DNA from 2 places in the Maridesulfovibrio ferrireducens genome. Region 2 is predicted to be linked to the other one. Evidence: predicted binding sites of a transcription regulator. Region 2 holds the regulator's gene; the other holds the start of a gene.
The links. Region 2 encodes sigma-54, which starts transcription at its own class of promoters, with help from an activator protein. Its sites were predicted from a motif close to CTGGCACGGNNNNTGCTT; they were not measured.

Region 1 (4,624 bases), on a different contig from region 2:
TGGCTCCAAGAGCAAAAGAACACGGTAACGTAAGACAGCTCGGTAACCCTCATTCAGAAGAAGACCGTTCTATCCCCGCATATCTGCGCACCGGTGCAAAACCTGCGGAAGCAGCCGGAAAACCGGAATCAGTTAGAAGTGCTGCAAACTCCGGAGGAGAAGAATTTATCTTCCACGATGATGACGATTTTGAAGTTCCTACTTTCATCCGCAAACAGGCTGATTAATTCTGTCTGCATATGAATAATAATACGGAAACAACTCGGATGAACCGGAACACATCGGACCTTGATACATGTCAGTAAAAGAAGATTTCTTCTATTATGGACGTGAAGAACCCGCAGCCGAAGAGACTGGTGGACGTCTGCCCACGGCCCTAGTCTTCCCCGGCAGAAAGGGTGCTGCGCTCTCCACTTTAGGATGGCAGGCTGTTTATCGCCTGCTGGCTCCTGATACGGAACTTGCAGTAGAAAGGTTTTTTATAAGTGAACCGGGTAAACCTGCTGTTTCCATGGACAGTGACAAAGATCTGTCCGAGTTTCCCCTGATCGGCTTCAGCATAAACTTCGAGGAAGAGTATCTCTACCCCGTAAGAATGCTGAAAGATTCGGGTGTTCCGGCCTTAGCGTCGGAACGCCCGGGCTTCCCGCTGGTTATGGCCGGAGGTCCGGTTGCATTTTTAAATCCTGCACCCATTGCGGCTTTTTTCGATTTTTTCTGGGTTGGAGAAGCCGAAGCCGGACTTAAAGATTTATGCGTCGAACTTAAACGGCACATATATGACGGTGGAAGTAAAGATGACTTTCTTGAACTAATTAAGGACAGATACGGAGTATATGTTCCGGGTAAGACCATGAATAAGGTCAAACGAGCCGTTGTTCTCCCTGAAACCAACGCGGAAAATAATCAAGTCCCTTTATTAACAACACCTGCATACTCATGCTTCATCAGTCCTGAAGCTGTTTTCAAAGACATGTTCCTCGTTGAAGTAAACAGAGGATGTCCTTACGGATGCCGTTTCTGCGCGGCAGGATATATTTATAGACCTCCCAGACACGCATCTATTGATAAGCTGAAAGAAATTGTTGAACTCGCAGATCCGCCTAAAGTGGGACTAATCGGAACAGCTCTTACCGACTGGCCCGATCTTCTTCCATATATCAACTGGCTCAAAGACAGAAAAACAAAATTTTCCTTATCCTCAGTCAGAGCTGACGGACTTACCGAAGAATTGCTCGACACTTTACGAGCTTCCGGTGTTCGCACTGTGACCTTGGCTTTAGAAGGTGCAAGTAAGCGACTGCGGGACAGTGCAAGTAAAAATCTTGAAGAAGAGGATTTCCTGCGCGCTGTAGAACTTTGCGCATCCAAAGGTGTAAATCATTTAAGAATTTACATCATCGTAGGTTGGCCCGGTGAAACCGACGAAGATTATGAAGAATTTGCCTGCATGCTCGAAAAAATTGATCAGGCCCGTAACCGCGGACAGGGTAAAAAGAAAAAGCAGTACATGCGCATCACCCTTGGCGCCAGTTGCCTCGTGCCGAAACCGTGGACTCCATTACAATGGTCTGCCATGCCTTCTGAAAAAGAGCTTAAAGATGTCCTTTCAAAAGTGAGTTCGCTTACAAAAAAATATAAAGGTATCGCCTTTTCCGGAGATTCGCCTTTCCAAGCCAGACTGCAAGGAATTCTTGCCCGCGGAAACGAAGAACTGCATAAATTTATTATGATAGCAGCAGAAAAAGGCGGCTGGAAAAAAGCTTTCAAATACTACGAAGGCGACCTTGAAAATATTATTGACCACAATCTGGATAAAAACGATCCGCTACCATGGGATTTTATTGATACGGGCATAAACAAAGCTTATCTGTGGCGTGAATGGGAACGCTATCAGCAAGGAGTTATTACACCTCCATGTCCTCCGAAAGGTTGCGCCGAATGCCGGTCCTGTGGAATGTACAAATGGATCACAGACGAAGCTGAAAACCACTAATCAGCCTGCACCATAGCTCTCCTCAACCTGCACTTGTGCAGTTAATGTGCAGACAACTGCACATAAACAGACACTCACATCTTACGTAAAACAACATAAGACCCTAATATTACATAACTAAAAATTTTGGCACGCATACTGCTATAAGTTAATTCGAGAGGGCAACAACTTTTAACAACAGGAGATCATATGAATAAAAAAACCTTGATCCCATTAATAGTCGTGTTTGTATTATCAATGGCAGCAGTAGCCATGGCACGCGGTGGCTCCCAGAACGGATACCACAATGGGGGCAACAGGGCTGTATTCAACCAGCTAACGCCAGAAAAACAGCAGCAAGCTCAAGCAATCATGGACAAGTACACACCTACTTTCCAAACACTCCAGAATCAGCAGTGGGCCAAACGGACCGAACTTAATGCTCTTGTAAATTCAGGCAAGGCAGACAAAGAAACAATCCATGCATTGGTAAAAGATCTCTCTGATGTAAGAGAAAAAATGTTTACCACTCATCAGAAGATGGCCGCTGAATTAGAAAAAGAAACCGGAATTACTTTCTCCGGACCAAGAAACGGATCTAGAGGGATGATGCAGGGCGGCAATAATGGCTGCGGCAACAATTACCAAAAAAATCAAAATTGCGGTTCACCGCAGGGATGTCCCCGCTTTAACTAAGCAATTGAATTAAGCGTTCATCTACACATAATTAGGAAAACGGGTAAAAAGGAGGACTTCTTAGTCCTCCTTTTTTATTAATTGCCTTTCTAACACGACAAGATTTACGCTATACGTAACAGAACGAAAACAAATGAATCAGGTTACTCAATATTTTTCATTAAACGTTCCATACGAATAGGAGGCTTTGCATGTTTAGAAAAATCACTTCACTAATCAGTTTCTTCGCAATTATCGTTATGTCTTTAACAAGTGTAATTCTCTACCTCGTGCCTCAAGGAAGAGTTGCATACTGGGCCGACTGGAAATTTCTATGGCTTACAAAAGAACAATGGGGTGATATTCATATCTGCACCGGAGTCCTATTTCTTTTTGTTTCAATCCTTCATATCTGGCTCAACTGGAAACCCATCACCGCATATTTGAAAAAAAAGGCAGCAGCAGCGACCTTTTCATCCACAGCTTTCTTTATCAGCATTTTCATCACTCTGTACGTAGTAGTGGGAACTTTAGCCGGACTGCCCCCTATGAAACAAGTACTTGAATTTTCGACACACCTGAAAACTCAGGGAGAAATTAAATACGGAGTTCCACCTTACGGTCATGCAGAACTCAGCCCTCTTTCAGTTTTCTGCAAACGCATGGAGCTAGATATTGATAAGGCTGTTGCTTCAATCAAAGCAGCCGGAATTGAAATTAAAAATCCCGCACAATCAATCAAAGAAATTGCCCATAAAGCCGGACTTACTCCAAAAGAACTTCACGAAATTATTTTGAAAGATCAGCCGAACCAAGCTGCCAATATAAAATCCGGAGCTCCGATCAACAAATCCGGCATAAATCAAAATTCAGGGAACATTAAAGGCGCTGGAATGCATAACGGTGCCGGAACAGGTCTAGGCCAAATGACACTTGAGCAATATTGCGAAAGACAGAATCTTGATCTGAATACGGCTCTCGGAATACTTAGAGAAAAAGGTGCGGTTGTTGACAAGTCTACAACCATCCGAGACATTGCCGGGATGCTTGAAATGACATCTCCGCGTCAAATCGGAATACTTCTGCACCCTTAAGAGAATAAATAGAATCATCCATGGAATTAAGTTCACAAAGATCACAAAAACTGCCGCTCGCTTTAGCGCTTCTGGCTCTGCTGTTACTTGGAGCAGGTTCCCTCTACCTTACGTGGCAGAACCTGCGTCAGATGCACCAGACTGTGTTTGAGCATATGCTTCTTTCTGCTAAATCCATCACCCGCGGGCTTGATATTCAGCTCTCCGACGGAATGCGCAGAATGAGACGGCAGGGAATGCACAACAAACAGGCACAAGAAAACCTTACTCCGGCGGCAAGAGATCTTTTCAAAGAAATGGTTGCACAGGGAGATCTGCTTTTTATCGGGTTATACGGTCCCGATAACAAACCTATCGTGGTCGTCGGACAAGGAAACGCTGCGACATCATTCACTCCCCCGGCCCCCATCTTTAATATGATCCAAAAACTCAACGAATCCAGTACTCCGGCTATGATCAACGGAAAAGCGGCTTTACTGTACGGTACGCTGGGACAACCGCATCTGCTCAGATTATACGGTCATAGAAACAACAAATTTCTACCACCTCAAAAAAGACAGACCTATCTACTGCTTGGTTTGAATGCCGAAAAACACCTCGCCCAGTTTAAACAGTACAGGCGTGCGGCACTCATGCAGACTGGCTATATTTTTCTAGCTGGATTTGTTCTATGGCTACTTGCCGTCGCCTACTTTCAACGCCGGGAAGAAGACAAACAGCTTATGAAACTTGAAAGATTTCAGGCTAATCTACTCGACAATATGCCGGATGGATTACTTACCCTTTCACCGGAGGGATCTATTTTAGCTGCCAACGGATCTGCCCATTCACTGCTCAACAGCACAGATGGAGAAACCCTTGTCGGCCGGAACTGGAAAAA
Region 2 (4,624 bases):
TGTAAGGATTAAAACACCCGCTCCGCTTTTAACTTCGGAAATATTTTTTTTTAAGGATTCAACAGCAGCATCTATCCCTTTGGTACCATCCACACAAAGGGACAACACATTGTCCTGAGGTCCAACGATCAGTTCAGCCGCATCAATAAGCGCCTGACCGAAGTGCCCATGTGTCACAATCACTATCCCGACCTTGCTTGCTTCTGTATCCATTTATATTCCCGATATGAGTAACCGCAAAAAATACGGCCTTACTTTAAATTTATATGCTTATGTTCAAGATTGGCAGAATACCCACTATTCTTAAGAGTAGCAAATATTCGTTCTGCAACGGCAACAGACCTGTGTCTACCGCCGGTACACCCGACGGCTATTGTTAATCGGTATCTTCCTTCCTCCTCATAAAGAGGAAGAATATATTGAAGGAAATCCAAATATTTCTCAATAAAAACCGAACCGGGCTCCGAACCTAAAACATAATCCGAAATAGCTTTATCTCTTCCTGAGAACAGACGCAATTTTTCATCAAAATAGGGATTAGGTAAAAATCTTAAATCCATGACCATATCCGCTTCTGTCGGAACGTCATGTTTAAAACCAAAAGAAATAACATTAACCCGGAGTCCAGATGCTCCTTCAGTCAACTCCGACCACTTTTCCTGAATTCTGCGCCTGAGATCATGAATTGAGTAAGTCGTAGTATCAATTACAAGATCTGCGGCCATACGAAGAGGTTCGAGAATAATTTTCTCTTCTTCCAAAGCCTGCTCAAGACCTAATTTTTTGGATTCAAGAGGGTGAGGCCTGCGTGTGGTAGCATAACGTCTGACCAATTCAGGGAGTCTGGCTTCCAAAAAGATTAGACTGGGGCAGACTCCGCTCGATCCGAGTTTTGTACAAGTGGACTGCCAATCATCAACGAAGTCCTGTTGCCGTAGGTCCATCCCGAGAACCAGGCCTCGATAATTTTCGTCCTTACCTTTAAAAAGTTCAACGAGCCTTGCCAGCATGCTTGCAGGAAGCCCGTCAACGCAAAAAAAACGTAAGTCCTCAAAAACCTTCAAAACTGTTGATTTTCCGGCTCCGGAAAGGCCGCTGACAACAATAACCGGAAACGAGTCTGCACTTTCCACCTAAAAGACCTCCGTGATGCCCTCGATTAAGTGATATTAAGTAGAGTCAACAAGTCTTGTGGGTTCTGCGCATTTATGAACGCATCTCTAAAATTGTTATCCTTAAGCTGTCTGGATATTTGGGCAAGGACTTTTAAGTGGCTTCCAGCTCCCTGCTCAGGAGCCAGAACCATAAAAAATATCTGGCACGGCTTAGCGTCAAGAGCTTCAAAATTAACTCCTGCCCCACTTCTACCAACAACCACTGCAATATTTTCAAGACAATCCAATTTACCGTGGGGGATGGCAATGCCATCCCCTATACCGGTTGTTCCTAATTTTTCACGAGACATAAGGACTTGGAGAGCACTCTCGACATCTAGCTCAAGCCCTGTGGCCTTAAGCGCTGTCACCATTTCTCTCAGAACTCCGCTCTTATCAGAGCTTTCGAGTTCATAAATCACAAGATCCTTATCCAAATTATCATTTATTATCATCAGTTAGTATCCTGGATCAATCAACCCAAAGTCGCCATTCTTGCGACGGTAAATAACATTTATAGCTTCAGTATCAGCATTTCTAAAGACAAGGAACTCATTGTCGAGAGTCTGCAACTGCATTGCGGCTTCGTCAACCGCCATAGGCTTTGGTACAAACTGATCAGTTTCAACAATAGTCGGTTCAGAATTATCTTCTTCTTCGGTTGTGAAGCTGATTACGTCCATACGAGCCGGAGCAACGTCCTTACGCCTGTGGCTTCTCATCTTATCGCGCATGCGTCTGAGCTGAACTTCAAGCTTAGCTAGAACCAAATCAACAGTTGAATACATATCTTCCGATGCTTCATATGCTGAGATATGAATATTATCGGAACTGAAAAGGACTTCAGCAACATGTCTAATCTTATCAACTGATAAAATGACCTGCATTTCAGTATTGTCCGGATTTGTTATAAACTTATCAAGCTTTGCAAATCTGGTGTTAGCATATTCCTTCAGGTGGTCGGAGGGGTCAAAGTTCTTAAAAGTAAATGCAACATTCATATGGATACTCCTTGAGTAAAGGGTGAATATGCTTTTCTACCGAACTGCTAGAATACCTGCTTCCTCTTAGAAGAGGAACGAATTCCCATTGCAGTCCTGTATTTTGCTACAGTCCTTCTGGCGATGTTGACCTCAAGTTCATCCTTGAGCATCTCGGCAATTTTTTCATCACTCAGAGGTTTTTTACTATTTTCTTCGCTGATTAGTTTCTTAATCAGCGCCTTAACCGATTCGGACCCGACCTGCGAACCATCATCAAGTCCGAGAGCACTATTAAAGAAAAATTTAAGTTCATAAATCCCATGCGGCGTCGAAACATACTTACTTGTCGTAATTCGACTTACAGTGGATTCATGCATTTCAATATCTTCAGCCACCTCTTTAAGAATAAGCGGTTTAAGCTTGGATACTCCACTTTGAAAGAACCCTCTCTGAAACCTTACAATTGAGTCCAGAACTTTATAAAGTGTACGTTGTCTCTGATAAAGGCTCTTCATAAGCCACTGTGCAGAGCGCATCTTCTCCTGGAAATATTCTTTATCTTCTCCCTTAGTCGAAGCCAGAGTCTCTACATAAAATGAATTCATCTGTAACTTAGGGAGACCGTCCTCATTAAGGACTATAACAAAATCTCCGTCATATTCATATACATAAGCATCAGGACTGACATAGAAAGAATCCCCACCCGAAAAACTTGCCCCCGGAAGCGGATCAAGAGTCTGCATCAGATCAAGATAGCTCTTGAGGTCTTCCATACTAAGCTTAAACTTTCTCGCAAGAGGCTTATAACGATTCTTCTCAAGATCCTCTAAATGATCCCGAACCAGCGAAACAAGAATCGGATCATCATCAAGGCGTAAAACCTCTAATTGAATAAGCAAACATTCCTGAGGGGTACGTGCTGCAACCCCTACTGGATCGAATCTCTGAATCCGAGAGAGCACTCGTTCAACATCTTCGAATTCAGCATAACAGGTTTCACAAATTTCATCCAACTCAATCCGTAAGAATCCACCATTGCTAAGATTACCTATTATGCACTCACCGATGGCGACTTCCTTATCTGTAAAATTCGAGAGACACATCTGCCATGCTAAATGGCCTTCTAAAGTGGTGGCCTTAGTCATCCTCGCTTCGAAAGACATTCCTTCTTCAAGAGACTCTGACTCTCTTGTCCCGGCCTGCTTGGAAGTACTCGAAAATTCTCCCAGATAATTATCCCAATCAGCTTCGCGGGAAATAGCCGCATCTTCTAAAGTCGCTGTGCCGGATTCCGCGTCAGGGCTGTCTGTACGCTCCAAAGCTTCAGCTTCTTCAAGTATAGGATTTTCAAGTAACTCCTGCTGAACAGTATCAAGCAGTTCTAATCGGGAAAGTTGCAACAACTTAATTGCCTGCTGCAACTGAGGAGTCATCACCAGCTGCTGAGAAAGCTTTAATTGTTGTCTAAGTTCCAGTCCCATATTTTCCTGCCACCCTATGATATGCTTAAGCAGTATCTTTTACATTTTTCTAATCGAATAAAATTAACCTGTAACTATTTTCAAAAAAAATATTTTAATCTTCCTTGAACTTGATTAAAGTATGCCACACTAAGAAAGCTCATGCAAGAATTAGTACAGATTTGCCCGTAATTTCAGGATCTTTTAACCTAAAATTATTCACATGAAAAAAGTGTACCAATGTTCAGCCTTACTGTAAATCGGCAATGGTAAATTTACTGAAAAAGGAGAGTTTGTATAATAAAAATAAGATATGAAAAAGAGGGACTGGTACTGAAAAAAGAAAAAAAGACAGGTAAATAAAAAGATGAAAAAACAACAAATCAGAGACTGAAACTATCTCCAAGATACAACCTGCGTGCCTTAGTATTTTTTACAATACTTTCCGGCGCACCGTTTAGAATTACGCGGCCTTCATATACCAAGTAGGCGCGATCACATATACTTAATGTTTCACGTACATTATGATCAGAAATAAGAATACCGAGTCCCATGTCTTTCAAAGAAGAAATAATATCCTGAATTTCAATAACGGCAATAGGATCAATCCCTGCAAACGGCTCATCAAGCAGAATAAACTTAGGATCATTAATAAGAGCTCTGGCTATTTCCAGCCTGCGACGTTCACCGCCTGAAAGGTAAAGCGCTTTCTGTTCTGCCAGACGTAAAATTCCGAGCTGATCTAAAAGTTCGTTAGCTCTCATGGGAATATCTTTCCCGGAAAGACCGGTATGCTCGATAATTATTTCCAAATTTTTACGAACCGAAAGTTTCTTAAATATAGAACTTTCCTGCGGAAGATAACTGATTCCATGTCTGGCCCTTTCATGCAGAGGCCAACTGGTAATCTGGTTTTTATTAAGATAAACATCGCCGGAAGTAGGTTTAACGACTCCCACAAGCATATAGAAAGTGGTGGTTTTACCTGCTCCGTTAGGACCAAGCAAACCGACAACTTCACCTTCCT

Region 1: BLT41_RS00280 (Spy/CpxP family protein refolding chaperone) is a predicted target of sigma-54. The motif match lies at 2,123-2,140, and genes of this name have one in related genera.

The regions. Positions count from the first base shown of each region.
Region 1 is NZ_FNGA01000001.1:72,815-77,438, forward strand. Features, by position in the region: gene ftsZ (cell division protein FtsZ) at 1-227, shown strand, start outside; gene BLT41_RS00275 (radical SAM protein) at 296-1,996, shown strand; gene BLT41_RS00280 (Spy/CpxP family protein refolding chaperone) at 2,186-2,671, shown strand; gene BLT41_RS00285 (DUF4405 domain-containing protein) at 2,863-3,744, shown strand; gene BLT41_RS00290 (two-component system sensor histidine kinase NtrB) at 3,765-4,624, shown strand, end outside.
Region 2 is NZ_FNGA01000002.1:4,824-9,447, forward strand. Features, by position in the region: gene BLT41_RS04785 (PTS sugar transporter subunit IIA) at 1-213, opposite strand, end outside; gene rapZ (RNase adapter RapZ) at 252-1,133, opposite strand; gene BLT41_RS04795 (PTS sugar transporter subunit IIA) at 1,160-1,609, opposite strand; gene hpf (ribosome hibernation-promoting factor, HPF/YfiA family) at 1,613-2,155, opposite strand; gene rpoN (RNA polymerase factor sigma-54) at 2,203-3,618, opposite strand; gene lptB (LPS export ABC transporter ATP-binding protein) at 3,981-4,624, opposite strand, start outside.